2 regions of the Achromobacter sp. RW408 genome follow, and region 2 is predicted to be linked to the other one. Evidence: predicted binding sites of a transcription regulator. Region 2 holds the regulator's gene; the other holds the start of a gene.
The links. The regulator FliA, encoded in region 2, starts transcription of late flagellar genes. The targets are predictions, from matches to a motif close to CTAAAGTTTNNNNNNNNNNNGCCGNTA.

Region 1 (6,624 bases), on a different contig from region 2:
GGCAGCGGCCGCAGAAGCCGCGCCCGGTTTCCCACCATCTGGAGAGACAAACCATGCAACTTCACCGCCTGTTGCGCGCCGCCCTGCTCGGCGGCGCCAGCCTGCTGGCCTTGCCCGCTGCCCATGCCGCGGACTATCCGAACAAACCCATCACGCTGATCGTGCCGTTCCCGGCCGGCTCGGGCACCGACGCCGTCGGGCGCATCTTTGGCGCCGAGCTGTCGACCATCCTGGGACAGCAGATCGTGGTCGAGAACAAGCCCGGCGCCAACGCCACCATCGCCGCCAACTACGTCGCGCGCGCCAAGCCGGACGGCTACACGCTGTTCGTCACCACCAACACCTCGCACTCGGCCGCGCCCTGGCTGATGAAGAACATTCCCTACGACCCGGTCAAGGACTTCACGCCCATCGCGCGCGGCGGCAACCTGCCCTTCATCCTGGTGGTCAACCCCAAGCGGCCCTGGAAGACCGTGGCCGACCTGGTGGCCGATGCGCGCCAGCACCCGGGCCGCATCACCTACGCCAGCGGCAACAGCACCGGCATCGTGGCCGGCGCCACGCTGGCCAACCGCGCCAGGATCGACATCCTGCACGTGCCTTACAAGGGCACGCCGCAAGGCCTGACCGACGTGGTCGGGGGCCAGGTCGACTTCATGTTCACCGACCTGGCATCCGGCCTGCCGTTCGTGCAGTCGGGCCAGTTGCGGGCGCTGGCGGTGTCCACCGCCGAGCGCAGCGCCATCGTGCCGGACCTGCCGTCCATGGCGGAGTCGGGCGTGCAGGATTTCGACCTGAATTCCTGGAACGGCTACTTCGGTCCGGCCGGCATGCCGCCCGAAGTGGTGGCCAGGCTCAACGACGCCATCAAGCAGGTGGTGGCCAAGCCCGACGTGCGCAAGCGCCTGGCCGGCCTGGGCTTTGACGCCTTCTCCAGTTCGCCCGAGGCCTTCGCGCAGTTCGTCAGCGAACAGCGCGACCTGTGGGGCAAGCTGATCCGCGACGCGGGGATCGAGCAGCAATGACGATGCCCCACGCAGCCCCCCCGCAGGCCGCCGGCCCCCTCGCCGGCGTGCGCATCCTGGACCTGAGCTCGGTCGTGATGGGTCCCTACGCCACCCAGGTGCTGGCCGACCTGGGCGCGGACGTCATCAAGGTGGAGTCGCCGGCGGGTGACAACATGCGCGCCGTCGGCCCCATGCGCAACCCGGGCATGGGGCACCTGTACCTACACCTGAACCGCAACAAGCGGTCGGTGGTACTGGACCTGAAGACGCCCGAGGGCCGCGAGGCCTGCCTGCGGCTGGCCGAGAGCTGCGACGCCCTGCTCTACAACATCCGCCCCCAGGCCATGGCGCGCCTGGGCCTGTCGTACGAGGCGGTGGCCGCGCGCAACCCGCGCATCGTCTACCTGGGCGCCTACGGCTTCGGCGAGACCGGCCCCTATGCCGGCCGCCCGGCCTACGACGACCTGATCCAGGGCCAGACCGGCATCGCCGCGCTGTCCGCGCAGCAAAGCGGCGACGTGCCGCGCTATGCGCCGCTGACGCTGGCGGACCGCGCGGTGGGCCTGCACGTGGGCATCGCCCTGGTCTCGGCGGTCCTTCACGCCCGCGCCAGCGGCCAGGGCCAACAGGTTGAAATCCCCATGTTCGAAGGCATGGCCCACCTGGTGCTGGGCGACCATCTGGGCGGCGCGACCTTCGAGCCGCCGCTGGGGCCCACCGGCTATGCGCGGCTGCTGGCGCCACACCGCCGCCCGTACGCCACGGCCGACGGCTACATCTGCCTGCTGATCTACAACGACAAGCACTGGCGCAACTTCTTTGCCTTGATCGGCCAGCCCGAACTCGGCCAGGACCCGCGCTTCCACACCCACGGCGCGCGCGCGGCGCACATCGACGAGGTCTACGCCTTCGTCGCCGACGTGATCCGCGCCCGTCCCAGCCAGGACTGGCTGCGGGACCTGGCGCAAGCCGACATCCCCGCCTCGCAGCTCTACACGGTCGACGACCTGCTGGGGGACGAACACCTGGCGGCCACCGGCTTCGTGCAGCAGCAGGACCACCCCACCGAAGGCCGCCTGCGCACCCCCGCCCCCCTTGGCCGCTACCAGGGCACGCCGACCGCCATCCGCCGCCCGGCGCCCACGCTGGGCCAGCACAGCCGCGAAGTGCTGGCCGAGGCCGGCTACGACGACGCGGCCATCGACGCCCTCTTCTCCCATCGCATCACCCAGGACGGAACCCACTGATGGACTTCGAATTCACCCCCGACCAACTGGCCCTGCGCGACGCCGTGTCGCGCATCTGCGAACGCTATCCCGACGACTACTGGCTGGAACGCGACCGCGAGGGCGGTTTCCCCGAGCCGCTGCACGCCGACCTGGCGCGCGACGGCTGGCTCGGCATCGCCATGCCGCAGGAGCACGGCGGCGCCGGCCTGGGCATGACCGAGGCCGCGCTGATGATGCAGACCATTGCCGCCTCGGGCGCCGGCTTCACCGGCGCCTCGGCCGTGCACATGAACATCTTCGGCCTGAACCCGGTGGTGGTGTTCGGCAACGACGAGCAGCGCGCCCGCTGGTTGCCGCCGCTGATCTCGGGCCGCGAGAAGGCCTGCTTCGCCGTGACCGAGCCCGATGCCGGCCTGGACACCACCAAACTCGGCACCCGCGCCGTGCGCCAGGGCAACGAATACGTGGTGCATGGCCGCAAGATCTGGATCTCGACCGCCCAGGTGGCCGACAAGATGCTGCTGCTGGCGCGCACCACGCCGCTGGCGGACGTGGCCAAGCCCACCCAGGGGCTGTCGCTGTTCTATACGGACCTGGACCGGGCCAAGGTCGAGGTGCGCGAGATCGAGAAGATGGGCCGCAAGGCGGTGGACTCGAACATGCTGTTCATCGACGGCCTGCGGATTCCGGTCGCCGACCGCATCGGCGAGGAAGGCCGCGGCTTCGAATACATCCTGCACGGCCTGAATCCGGAACGCATCCTGATCGCCGCCGAGGCGGTCGGCATCGGCCGCGCCGCCCTGGAGCGGGCGGTGCGCTATGCAGGCGAGCGCAAGGTGTTCGGCCGGCCGATCGGCCAGAACCAGGGCATCCAACATCCCCTGGCGCAGGCCTGGATGCAGTTGGAGGCCGCCGACCTGATGGTATTCAAGGCCGCCAGCCTGTACGACGCCGGCCAGCCCTGCGGCCCGGCCGCCAACGCCGCCAAGTACCTGGCGGCCGAAGCCGGCTACAACGCCTGCCAGACGGCGGTGATGACACTGGGCGGCATGGGCTACGCCAAGGAATACCACGTGGAACGGCTGCTGCGCGAAAGCTTCATTCCGCGCATCGCGCCGGTCAGCCCGCAGCTGATCATGTGCTTCATCGCGGAAAAAGTGCTGGGGCTGCCGAAGTCCTATTGAACCCGCGCCCGTCCGCGCCGGCCGGCCACGGCCGGGCTCAGGATTGCTGTTCCAGCCCGGTGCAGGCCGAACGCAAAATGCGGGCGTATTCCTCCTGGCACGGCTCGATGCGGTAGATCGGGCCGCCCACCGAGATGGCGTAGTGCTCGCCCGACAGCGTCACCGGCCAGGCGATGGCGCCGACATCGGGAATCGACTCGCCGCTGTTCATGAACCAGCCGCGCTGGCGCGACCGGTCGATGTCCTGCAATACCGCGTCGCGGGTGACCAGCGTGCGCTCGTTGTAGCGTGTCAGCGGCGTGGCCGCCAGGAGCGCATCGCGGGCCGGCCCGTCCATCAGCGACATGAGCGCTTTCCCCAGCGAATTGGCGTGTACGTCCTTGAACTCGCCGGCAACCGGCGCGTATCGGATCGTATGGGGCGAGTCCAGCACATCCAGGTAGACCACCCGGCCGTCCTGCGCCAGCTTGGCGAACACGACGGTTTCGCGGGTCGCGTCGCGCAGCTCGACCAGGCTGGGGTAGACCCGGTCCAGCACCGGATCGGCGCGGGCGATGCGCTGCGCCATCGCCAGCAGGCGGCCGGTCGGGTAGTACCCCTGGCGGCGGCCGGTTTCATAGAGATAGCCCAGCCCGGTCAGGGTGCGGATCAGCGCCAGGCAGCTGGATACCGGCACGTCCAGCAGCCGGGCCAGTTCCGACAGGGGCAATGCGCGCTTCTCCCGGGCGTAGGTTTCGATGATTTCTATGACTCGCAACGCCGTCTTGACACTCATTGCCCGATCCCAACTTGTTAGCACATGAAACATCCGTCCGCGCCCGGGCCTAAAGTTCCCTGCGGGACTGCCGTAATCGTAGCTGAGAATTCCCTGAAAACAGCGCGTTCCTCCGAGACGCCCACATCGCCGTTGGAGTGATCATGGCCGTAACCCCCTTAGCCCCCGCTACGTTCGCGCCGACGCCGGTCGCGCCCGTGCCGGTCGCCGTCGATCCGTCGGTCACCGTCGCGCCGCCGGTCGCCAGCAGCCAGAGCGGCGGCGCCGACACCGCCACGTCGGAGCAGTCGACTTCCCAGAAGCTGCCCCTGGAAAAGGCGCTCGATGAAATCAACGAGCAAATGAAGGCCTGGTCCACCCAGCTGCAGTTCGAGGTCGACCCCGACGTGCACCAGGTGGTGGTGTCCGTGGTTGACGCCGAATCAGGGGACGTCATACGCACCATCCCGAGTGAAGCCGTACTGAAGATCGCCAAAATGATCGTCAACATGCAAGGAAACGGCATCAAAACCACGGCTTGATATGGCACCCGATATTTTCTGCTGTGCCCGTTTTGGCGCCAATCGATGATGGAAGCATCGAATTAGGCCCGCCTTATGCCCTTACCCGGCCAATCGCCGGCACCCTATTTTTGACAGAATCGCATCGCTAGGAAGGAATTTCACATGGCCTCTATCACTAACCTCGGTTCGGTTTCCGGTCTGCCCCTGGAAAAGATCCTGTCCGACCTGCAGACCGCCGAGGATAAGAAGCTCTCGATCTACACCACCCGCGCCGAAAGCTACAAGACCCGCATCGACGCCTACGCGCAGTTGCAAAGCGCGCTGGAAGCCCTGCAGAAGTCGGCCGGCGTGCTGGGCAAGACCGAGACGATGGCTGCCATCAAGGGCAGCGTGACCGGCGGTAACGCCTTGACGGCCACCGTGGCCGCCGAGGGCGCCGTCGCGGGCCAGTACACCATCACCGTGAACAACCTGGCCCGTGCCCAGAGCCTGCAATCGGGCGCCGTGGCCGACCGCACCGCCAAGCACGGCGACACCGGCTCGTTCGAGATCGAACTGGCCGACGGCACCAAGCGCACCATCGACCTGAAGGGCGACACCTCGCTCAACGGCATCGTCAAGGCCATCAACGCCGACGACAAGTCCGGCCTGCGCGCCACCGTCATCAACGACGGCAACGGCAACAACTACCTGATGCTGACGGCCAAGGACACCGGCGTCCAGGCCTCGGTCAAGAACATCACCGTCACCGGCGACCAGTCGCTCAAGGACATCCTGTCCTTCAGCACCGCCGCCGACGGCACCACTACCGGCATGGCCAACACCAAGGCCGAAGACGCCGAAGTGGTCATCAACGGCATCACGGTCAAGAGCGGTTCGAACAACGTGTCCAAGGCCATCGACGGCGTCACGCTGAACCTGACCGAGAAAACCGAGGCCGGCAAGCCGATCACGCTCAAGCTCGAATCCGACACGTCGGTCGCCAACAAGGCCATCCAGGACTTCGTCAAGACCTACAACGCGCTGCAGACGACCATCAAGAACCTGACGGCCTTCGACGCAAAGGCCGCCACCAACCAGCCGCTGACCGGCGACGGCACCACGCGCTCGATCCAGTCGTCCGTGACCAACGCGCTGCAGGCCGTGCTGGGCGAAGGCACCGTCCGCTCGCTGGCCGACCTGGGCATCACCACCGACCCGCAGACGCGCCAGCTCAAGCTTGACCAGACCAAGCTGGACAAGGCGCTGACCGGCAACCCCGCCGACGTCACCAAGCTGCTGACCGGCGAACACGGCCTGGCCAAGAACTTCGAAGCCGCCTTCAAGGACGTGCTGGGCAGCACCGGTTCGCTGAAGACACGCACCGACGGCCTGGCCAAGACGATGAGCGACCTGGACGCCCAGCAAAAGCGCGCCAAGGCCGCCAGCGACGCGGAAATCGACCAGATGCGCACGCGTTTCGTGGCGCTGGACAAGTTCTACATGCAGATGCAGACCACCGCCAACTACCTGACCCAACAATTTGCGGCGATGAACAAATCGAGCAAATAACCTGTAGAAGATGCATTAATGACTTACGCCGCCCGCCGCCCCACAGGGTCCCAATCCGTCCGCTCCTACGCCGATATCGGCCTGGAAACCCAGGTGCTGGGCGCGAGCCCCGAGCGGCTGATCACCCTGCTGTACCTGGGTGCCCGGGCAGCGATCGGGCAGGCGCGCATCCACCTGCAGGAAGGTCGGGTCGCCGAGCGCGGCGCGGCTATCTCGAAAGCGATCAAGATCGTCGATGAAGGCTTGAAGACCGGGTTGAACATGGAGGCCGGCGGCGACATCGCCGCCAACCTCGCCCGGCTCTACGATTACATCGTCCGCACCTTGCTGACGGCAAATCTGAAAGCGGATACCGAGCAACTCGATATCGCCGAC
Region 2 (6,624 bases):
TGTCCAGTTCTTCTTCGCTGAGTCCGGTGGCATGGGGGCGGACGAGGCTGCGTAATTCGGAAAAAGGAACGGTGGCCGGCCACGCCAGGCGCAGACGGTCGACCAGTGCGATGAGTCCTGGATCGGACGTCGTCAAGGTTTTTCCCGTGCGTCCTTGATAACGGTGTTCGCCCGGGGGCGAGTCCGCGGCGTCCGGGGGCGCCAGGTCCAGTAGCGCCGTGAAATGCATATCGGCAAATCCACTGGCTTCGGGTTGTTCCAGCGCGTTGGCCGCTTGGTCGGCATGGACAAGCAGGCTGCGTCGGAATTGGCGCCCGATCGCGATATCCAGAAATTGCTCGCGCACAGCACGGTCGAACCCTTGCGATACCTGTTGATGGTGCGCGGCAACGTGGTTGCCGTAGTTGGTCGATATCGACGTTTCCGGCATTGCATCAGCCAGATAGGCCAGGCGGTGTTGCTGTGCCTGGGCAACGAACTCCAGGAAGTAGCAGGGCGAATTTACCGCTTCCAGGTACTCGTGCTGTAGATAATGGTTGGGTTGTGAGCGCAAATGTTGGGCAAGGTGGCGTATCGCAATCGCTTGCGCATTGGATTCAGCTGTGCCGTGCTCCAGCATGGAGAGTATTTCCCGCGCTTTGGTCAGCTTTTCTGCGCTGGTGCTGGCGCCGAACGTGCCCAGCACGAGCGCGTCGCGCACCACCTCCGAGACTTTCCAACCGGGATAAGTGTTGTAGCTGATATACGCTACGCCGGCCGGCGCCAGATTCTCGCGGCAGACTCGCATGAGCCCCTCGCGAACCTCCGCGGGAATCCAACTGTAGACGCCGTGCGTGATGATGTAGTCGAACTGGCCGAAATCCGGGGTGATGTCTGTCAGGCTCATGGCGAGCAACTCGATATTGCGCAGCCCGAGCCGCTCGATGACCTGGCGGCCTTCCGACACCTGTGCCGAGGATAGGTCCACGCCGACGATTTTTGCGTCGGGGTGGGCAGCCGCGAAAGGCAGGAGATTGCCGCCCGCCGCGCATCCGATTTCCAGGACGCGCGCCTGATTGAGCGGCGGCGCCGCGTGTCCGAACAGATGGGCTACCGCCCGCAGTTGGCCTGGCGCGCTATGGGAGATGGCGTTTGAAACATAGGGCGTTTCGTCGTAGGCGTTGGAAATCGCCTGGTTCAACAGATCGGGTTCGGTCATCTTGGAGTCCGTGTCGAGGCGGCCGCAACTTTGGCCGCTTGGTCGCGCGCGTAGGCAAAGGCATTGTGCAGGCGACAGCCTATCAGCCGATGGTGGATGCGGAAGGCTTGAAAAAGGGCGGAAAGAGCCCGGGTTTCGTCGGGTGGGAGGCCGATACAGACTGGTCCCGGATTTGTGCGGACCACATCGGCACGAACGTGCGCGGTCTCAGATGATCTGCGCGATCTGCCCTTCCTGGGGCAGGTCCTGCCAGGCCTGTTCGCGCAGCTTGGCGCGGATGCGGGCGGTGGCCTGCGAGCGCAACTGGCAGACGCGGGCCTCGGTCACGTTCATGATCGCGCCGATTTCCTTCAGGTTCAGGCCTTGCTCGTAGCACAGCGACAACAACAGTTTCTCGCGGTCGGGCAGCGAGTCGATGGCGTGGATCAGCGCCTGGCGGAAATCACCGGCCAGCAGGGAATCGAGCGGATTGCCGCTGGCCGCGCCGTGGTTCAGCGTGGCGGTCCAGTCGGACTGGCCGGAGCCCGAGCCCGTATCGGGTTCGGTCGCGAAATCCTCGTAGTGGACGATCTGCACACCCTGCGCGTCGTGCAGAAGCGTCTGATATTCGTTCAGCGGGATCTCCATCTGCTGGGCGATCTCGGCTTCCGTGGGCGCGCGCATCAGTCGCTGTTCCAGCGACTGGATGGCCTGTTCGATCTTGCGGGCCTTGGCGCGCACGCTGCGCGGCAGCCAATCCTGGCCGCGCAGCTCATCGAGCATGGCGCCGCGGATGCGGGTGGTGGCGTAGGTCTCGAACTGCGCGTCGGCCGTTTCCTGGTAACGCCGCACGGCGTCCAGCAGGCCGATCATGCCGGCCTGGATCAGGTCGTCCAGTTCGACGCTGGCGGGCAGCCGGGCGAGCAATTGCAGGGCCAGCTTCCGCACTAGCGGGGCATATTCGACCAAGCTGTCATCTGCGTGGGGCATTGCGGGAGTGTCAGGCGGTGTCCATCGTGACGCATTGTCGGTTGTTGTCAATTTGCGACATTGTCGACAAACGCGCGGCTGCGCTAAAGCTAGCAAGATTCTGTCATCGGCAAGGTGTCATTGTCGGTAAAAGACGGTATTTCATTCCTTAAAGCACGCAACGTTTTGAATGCTTATTTGCCAAATTGACGTACATTTGTGAGGACTTTCTATGTCAAGGTGTATCTAAAGTCTCAAGTTGCGCAATATCAACAAAGATTTGTCATATAAGTCATAGAAAATGACATGACCTGTGGTAAATTTTACTTAAATTGCGAACAAATGATACATTTCGCATTAAAACAGGATGCAGCGGGCAGGGTGCAACAGATGTTGCCAAATGCTTTTGGTTATCAAGCCCCTTCGGTGGGATAGGGAATAGGGAGTCGGGCGTGCAACAAGTCGAAAATTCTTTGCTGGCAGATATCCGTGAAGTGAATCTGTCCTATCTACTTCTCGCGCAGCGCATGCTGCGCGATGACTATGCTGCATCGATGTTCCGCCTGGGTTTCAGCAACGAGGTTGCCGATATCCTGATGCGTCTTTCTCCGGCCCAGCTGGTGAAGCTGGCCAGCTCCAGCTCGCTCCTGTGCCGCTTCCGTTTCGATGACTACAGCCTGCTGTCTGCCCTGACGCACGACGTGCTGGGTGGTGCGCTGCAGCAAGCGCACGCGACGATCCTGCTGGCCAAGCAACCTGTTGAAGAACTGGCCTGACGGCCGGTCGACTCCCACTCGGATACGTGCAATGGCCACCAAGAGCGTTTCGCAGGAAGCGGATGACATCCTGCTAGCCAGCTCCATGATCACCCTGGGCGCGCGGCTGCAGGTGCTGGAGGCGGAAACCAGCCTCAGCCATGACCGCCTGGCCCGTCTCTACCGCGAAATCCGCGGCTGCTCGCCACCGAAGGGCATGCTGCCTTTTTCGGTCGACTGGTTCATGACCTGGTTGCCGAACATTCATTCGTCGTTGTTCTACAACGTGTATTCGTTCCTGAACGCGCGTACCAGCAGCAAGGGTATCCGCGCCATCATCGACGCCTACCGCTTGTATCTCGAGAACGCCGGCGTCGACAACGCCGAATCGGCCGAGCCGGTGCTCAGTTTCACCCGCGCCTGGATGCTGGTGCGGTTTTTCGACAGCGGCATGCTGCAACTTTCCGCCTGCCGCCAGTGCGGCGGGCATTTCATCGCGCATGCGCATGATCCCCAGTCGGATTTCGTGTGCGCGATCTGCCGTCCGCCACCCCGGGCCGGCAAGACCCGCGCCGCCGCCAAGGCGCGCGCGGGCAGCCGATCCGTGCCAGCCGTAGACGCCGCCCGTTCCTGAGCGGCGCGTCCAAATACATCAAAAGCCCTGGAAAACTCCCCGTAACCCGCCTTTTTGGGACGGGGGGAACAGGGGATCATTGACGCCGGTTTTAGACTTCGTTGGCAGGGGCCTGATGTGTTGATTGTTATCGGTTTTCTAGTGGTGATCGTGTCGGTCATCGGCAGCTTCGTAGCGCTGGGCGGCCACATGGGCGCGCTCTACCAGCCGTTCGAGTTGACGCTGATCTTCGGCGCGGCCTTCGGCGCCTTCCTGGCCGGCAACAGCAAGAAATCGCTGATGCTCGTCAAGAAGGCACTGCCCGACACGCTGAAAAGCTCGCGCTACGGCAAGGACGTCTACATGGAGCTCATGGCGCTCCTGTACGTGTTGCTGAACAAGGCGCGCCGCGAAGGCCTGATGGCGATCGAATCGCACATCGAGGATCCGGCCTCCAGTCCGATCTTCAGCGAGTATCCGCGCATCGCCAAGGACGAGAAGCTCATGGAGTTCATCACGGACTACCTGCGCATCATGATCAGCGGCAACATGAGCTCGTTCGAGATCGAAACGCTCATGGACGAGGAAATCGAAACCTACCGCCACGAACGTGAAGTGCCTGCCAGCATGATCCGGCAGATGGCCGACGGCCTGCCCGCGTTCGGTATCGTGGCCGCGGTGCTGGGCGTGATCAAGGCGCTGGCCGCCGTGGACCAGCCGCCCGCGATTCTCGGCGACCTGATCTCCAAGGCCATGGTCGGCACCTTCCTGGGCATCCTGCTGGCCTACGGCTTCGTCGGCCCGCTGGCCTCGCGCATCGAGCGCCGCACCGACGAGGCCATGAAGGTGCTGGAATGCATCAAGACCACGCTGCTGGCCAGCATGAACGGCTATCCGCCCCAGCTGGCGGTGGAATTCGGCCGCAAGGTGCTGTACTCGTCGGTGCGTCCGACTTTCGGTGAGCTGGAAGAACACGTCCGGCAGACCAAGTCCACCGCCAAGGCCTGACGGAGCGGGCCATGAGCACGGTAAACAACCACCGTGTGGTGATCCGCCGCAAGAAGGTCCACGGCGGCGGGCACCACGGCGGCAGCTGGAAGATCGCCTACGCCGACTTCATCACGGCGATGATGGCGTTCTTCCTGGTGATGTGGCTGATCAGCATCGTGCCGCGCGAGGAACTGAAGGGCATTGCCGAGTACTTCCGCATGCCCCTGCGCGTGGCGCTGACCGGCGGCCCCAGCAGTTCGGCCGAGACCAGCGCGGTTCCCGGCGGCGGACGCGACCCCCTGCGCAACGACGGCGACGAGCGCCGCGCCCAGGGCAACCGGGTCGAGGCCCAGCCCAAGGGCGACGCCGAGCGGCGCGACCAGCATCGGCTGGAAAACCTCAAGAAGCGGCTGGAAAACGTCATCGAGAACAGCCCGGTGCTGAAAAGCTTCCGGCCCCAATTGCTGATCGACATGACCACCGAAGGCCTGCGGATCCAGATCATCGACAACCAGAACCGCCCCATGTTCGCCACCGGCCGCGCCGAAGTGCAGCCGTACATGCGCGACATCCTGCGGGAATTGGGGCCGGTTCTGAACGAGCTGCCCAACAAGGTCAGCATCTCGGGCCACACCGACGCGTCGCAGTATGCGCGCGGCGAACGCGCCTACAGCAACTGGGAACTCTCGGCCGATCGTGCCAATGCCTCGCGCCAGGAACTGGTGGCCGGCGGCATGAACGAAAGCAAGGTCATGCGCATCCAGGGCCTGTCATCGAGCATGAGCCTGGTTAAAGATGATCCGTATGCGGCCGTTAATAGACGTATCAGCCTGGTGGTGCTCAATCAGAGCACCCAGCGGCGCATCGAAAACGAGAACGCCGCGGCCGCGGACGTCAGCGCCAAGGATGCCCGCGAGGTTGGGACGGCCGTGGAGGCGGTGAATGCCGCCGCCCAGGCCACGACGGCAACCAAGCAAGGCGAACCGGCGGCGACGCCGGCGGCCGAAGGGGCTCGATAGCAATGGCGGCAACGATTTTGGTGGCGGACGATTCGGCGACGATGCGAATGATCGTCCAGGCCACGCTGACGGGCGCGGGATGGAAGGTGTTGACGGCCGGCAACGGCCAGGAGGCGCTGGAGGTGGCGAAAAGCCATCCGGTCGACCTGGTGGTGAGCGACTGGAACATGCCCGTGATGGGCGGACTGCAGCTGATCCAGGGCCTGCGCGAACAGGAACAGTACCTGGATGTGCCGGTGCTGGTGTTGACCACCGAGGACGACGTGGACAGCAAGATGGCCGCGCGGGATCTGGGCGTATGCGGCTGGCTCTCGAAGCCGGTGGATCCCGATGTGCTGGTGGAATTGGCGTCTGAACTGCTCGACGAGCAGTCCGGCGCATAGGCGAGTTCATTTATGAAGGCGTACGGGTCATGAGTTCTGGATTGGACCTCAGTCAGTTTTACGAGACCTTTTTCGACGAGGCGGACGAGCTGCTCGCGCAAATGGAGCAGCTTCTGCTCGAGCTCGACGTGGGCGCGCCCGACATCGAACAGCTCAATGCCATCTTCCGCGCGGCGCACTCCATCAAGGGCGGCGCGGCGACGTTCGGCTGTTTCAACCAGCTGGCGGGCACCACCCACCTGCTTGAAAACCTGCTGGATGCGATCCGTCGCGGCGAAATGGCGCTGCGCACGGACATGATTGATATTTTCTTGGAAACGAAAGACGTGCTCAAAAGCCAACTGGATGCCTACCGGGCCTCCGAAGAGCCCGATGAAGCCGTGTTTGAGCGTATCTGCGCGGTGTTGAGACAGCTCGCCCTGGAGCACAAGGACCCCGCCGCGGCGTCCGCGCCGGCGCCGGCCCCCACCCCCGCGCCTGCTCCGGTGGCGCAGGTCGCGCCCGAACCCGAGCCGGTGGCGGTGCCCGCGCCCGTGGCCGAGGCAGCTCCGGTGGCCGAGTCCGCCGACACCGCCGGCCTGCCGCTGCGCGTGCGCATCACCAAGGTGTCCGACAAGGACGCAGCCTCGCTGCTCGAGGAAATGGGCAACCTGGGGCAGGTCAAGGCCAGCGAGCGCGCCAACGGCGTGCTGACCGTCTGGGTCGACAGCACCTGCAC

Region 1: a site for FliA is predicted at 4,245-4,271, ahead of DK459_RS14540 (flagellar protein FlaG). Genes of this name have one in related genera too.

What each region holds. Positions count from the first base shown of each region.
Region 1 covers NZ_QHHO01000046.1:970,823-977,446, reverse strand. Annotated here, with positions in the region: gene DK459_RS14560 (tripartite tricarboxylate transporter substrate binding protein) at 54-1,025, shown strand; gene DK459_RS14555 (CaiB/BaiF CoA-transferase family protein) at 1,028-2,254, shown strand; gene DK459_RS14550 (acyl-CoA dehydrogenase family protein) at 2,254-3,420, shown strand; gene DK459_RS14545 (IclR family transcriptional regulator) at 3,458-4,195, opposite strand; gene DK459_RS14540 (flagellar protein FlaG) at 4,339-4,716, shown strand; gene fliD (flagellar filament capping protein FliD) at 4,861-6,249, shown strand; gene fliS (flagellar export chaperone FliS) at 6,268-6,624, shown strand, end outside.
Region 2 covers NZ_QHHO01000049.1:1,196,700-1,203,323, forward strand. Annotated here, with positions in the region: gene DK459_RS25020 (class I SAM-dependent methyltransferase) at 1-1,198, opposite strand, end outside; gene DK459_RS25025 (RNA polymerase sigma factor FliA) at 1,406-2,167, opposite strand; gene flhD (flagellar transcriptional regulator FlhD) at 2,599-2,922, shown strand; gene flhC (flagellar transcriptional regulator FlhC) at 2,954-3,535, shown strand; gene motA (flagellar motor stator protein MotA) at 3,653-4,522, shown strand; gene motB (flagellar motor protein MotB) at 4,534-5,523, shown strand; gene DK459_RS25050 (response regulator) at 5,526-5,906, shown strand; gene cheA (chemotaxis protein CheA) at 5,936-6,624, shown strand, end outside.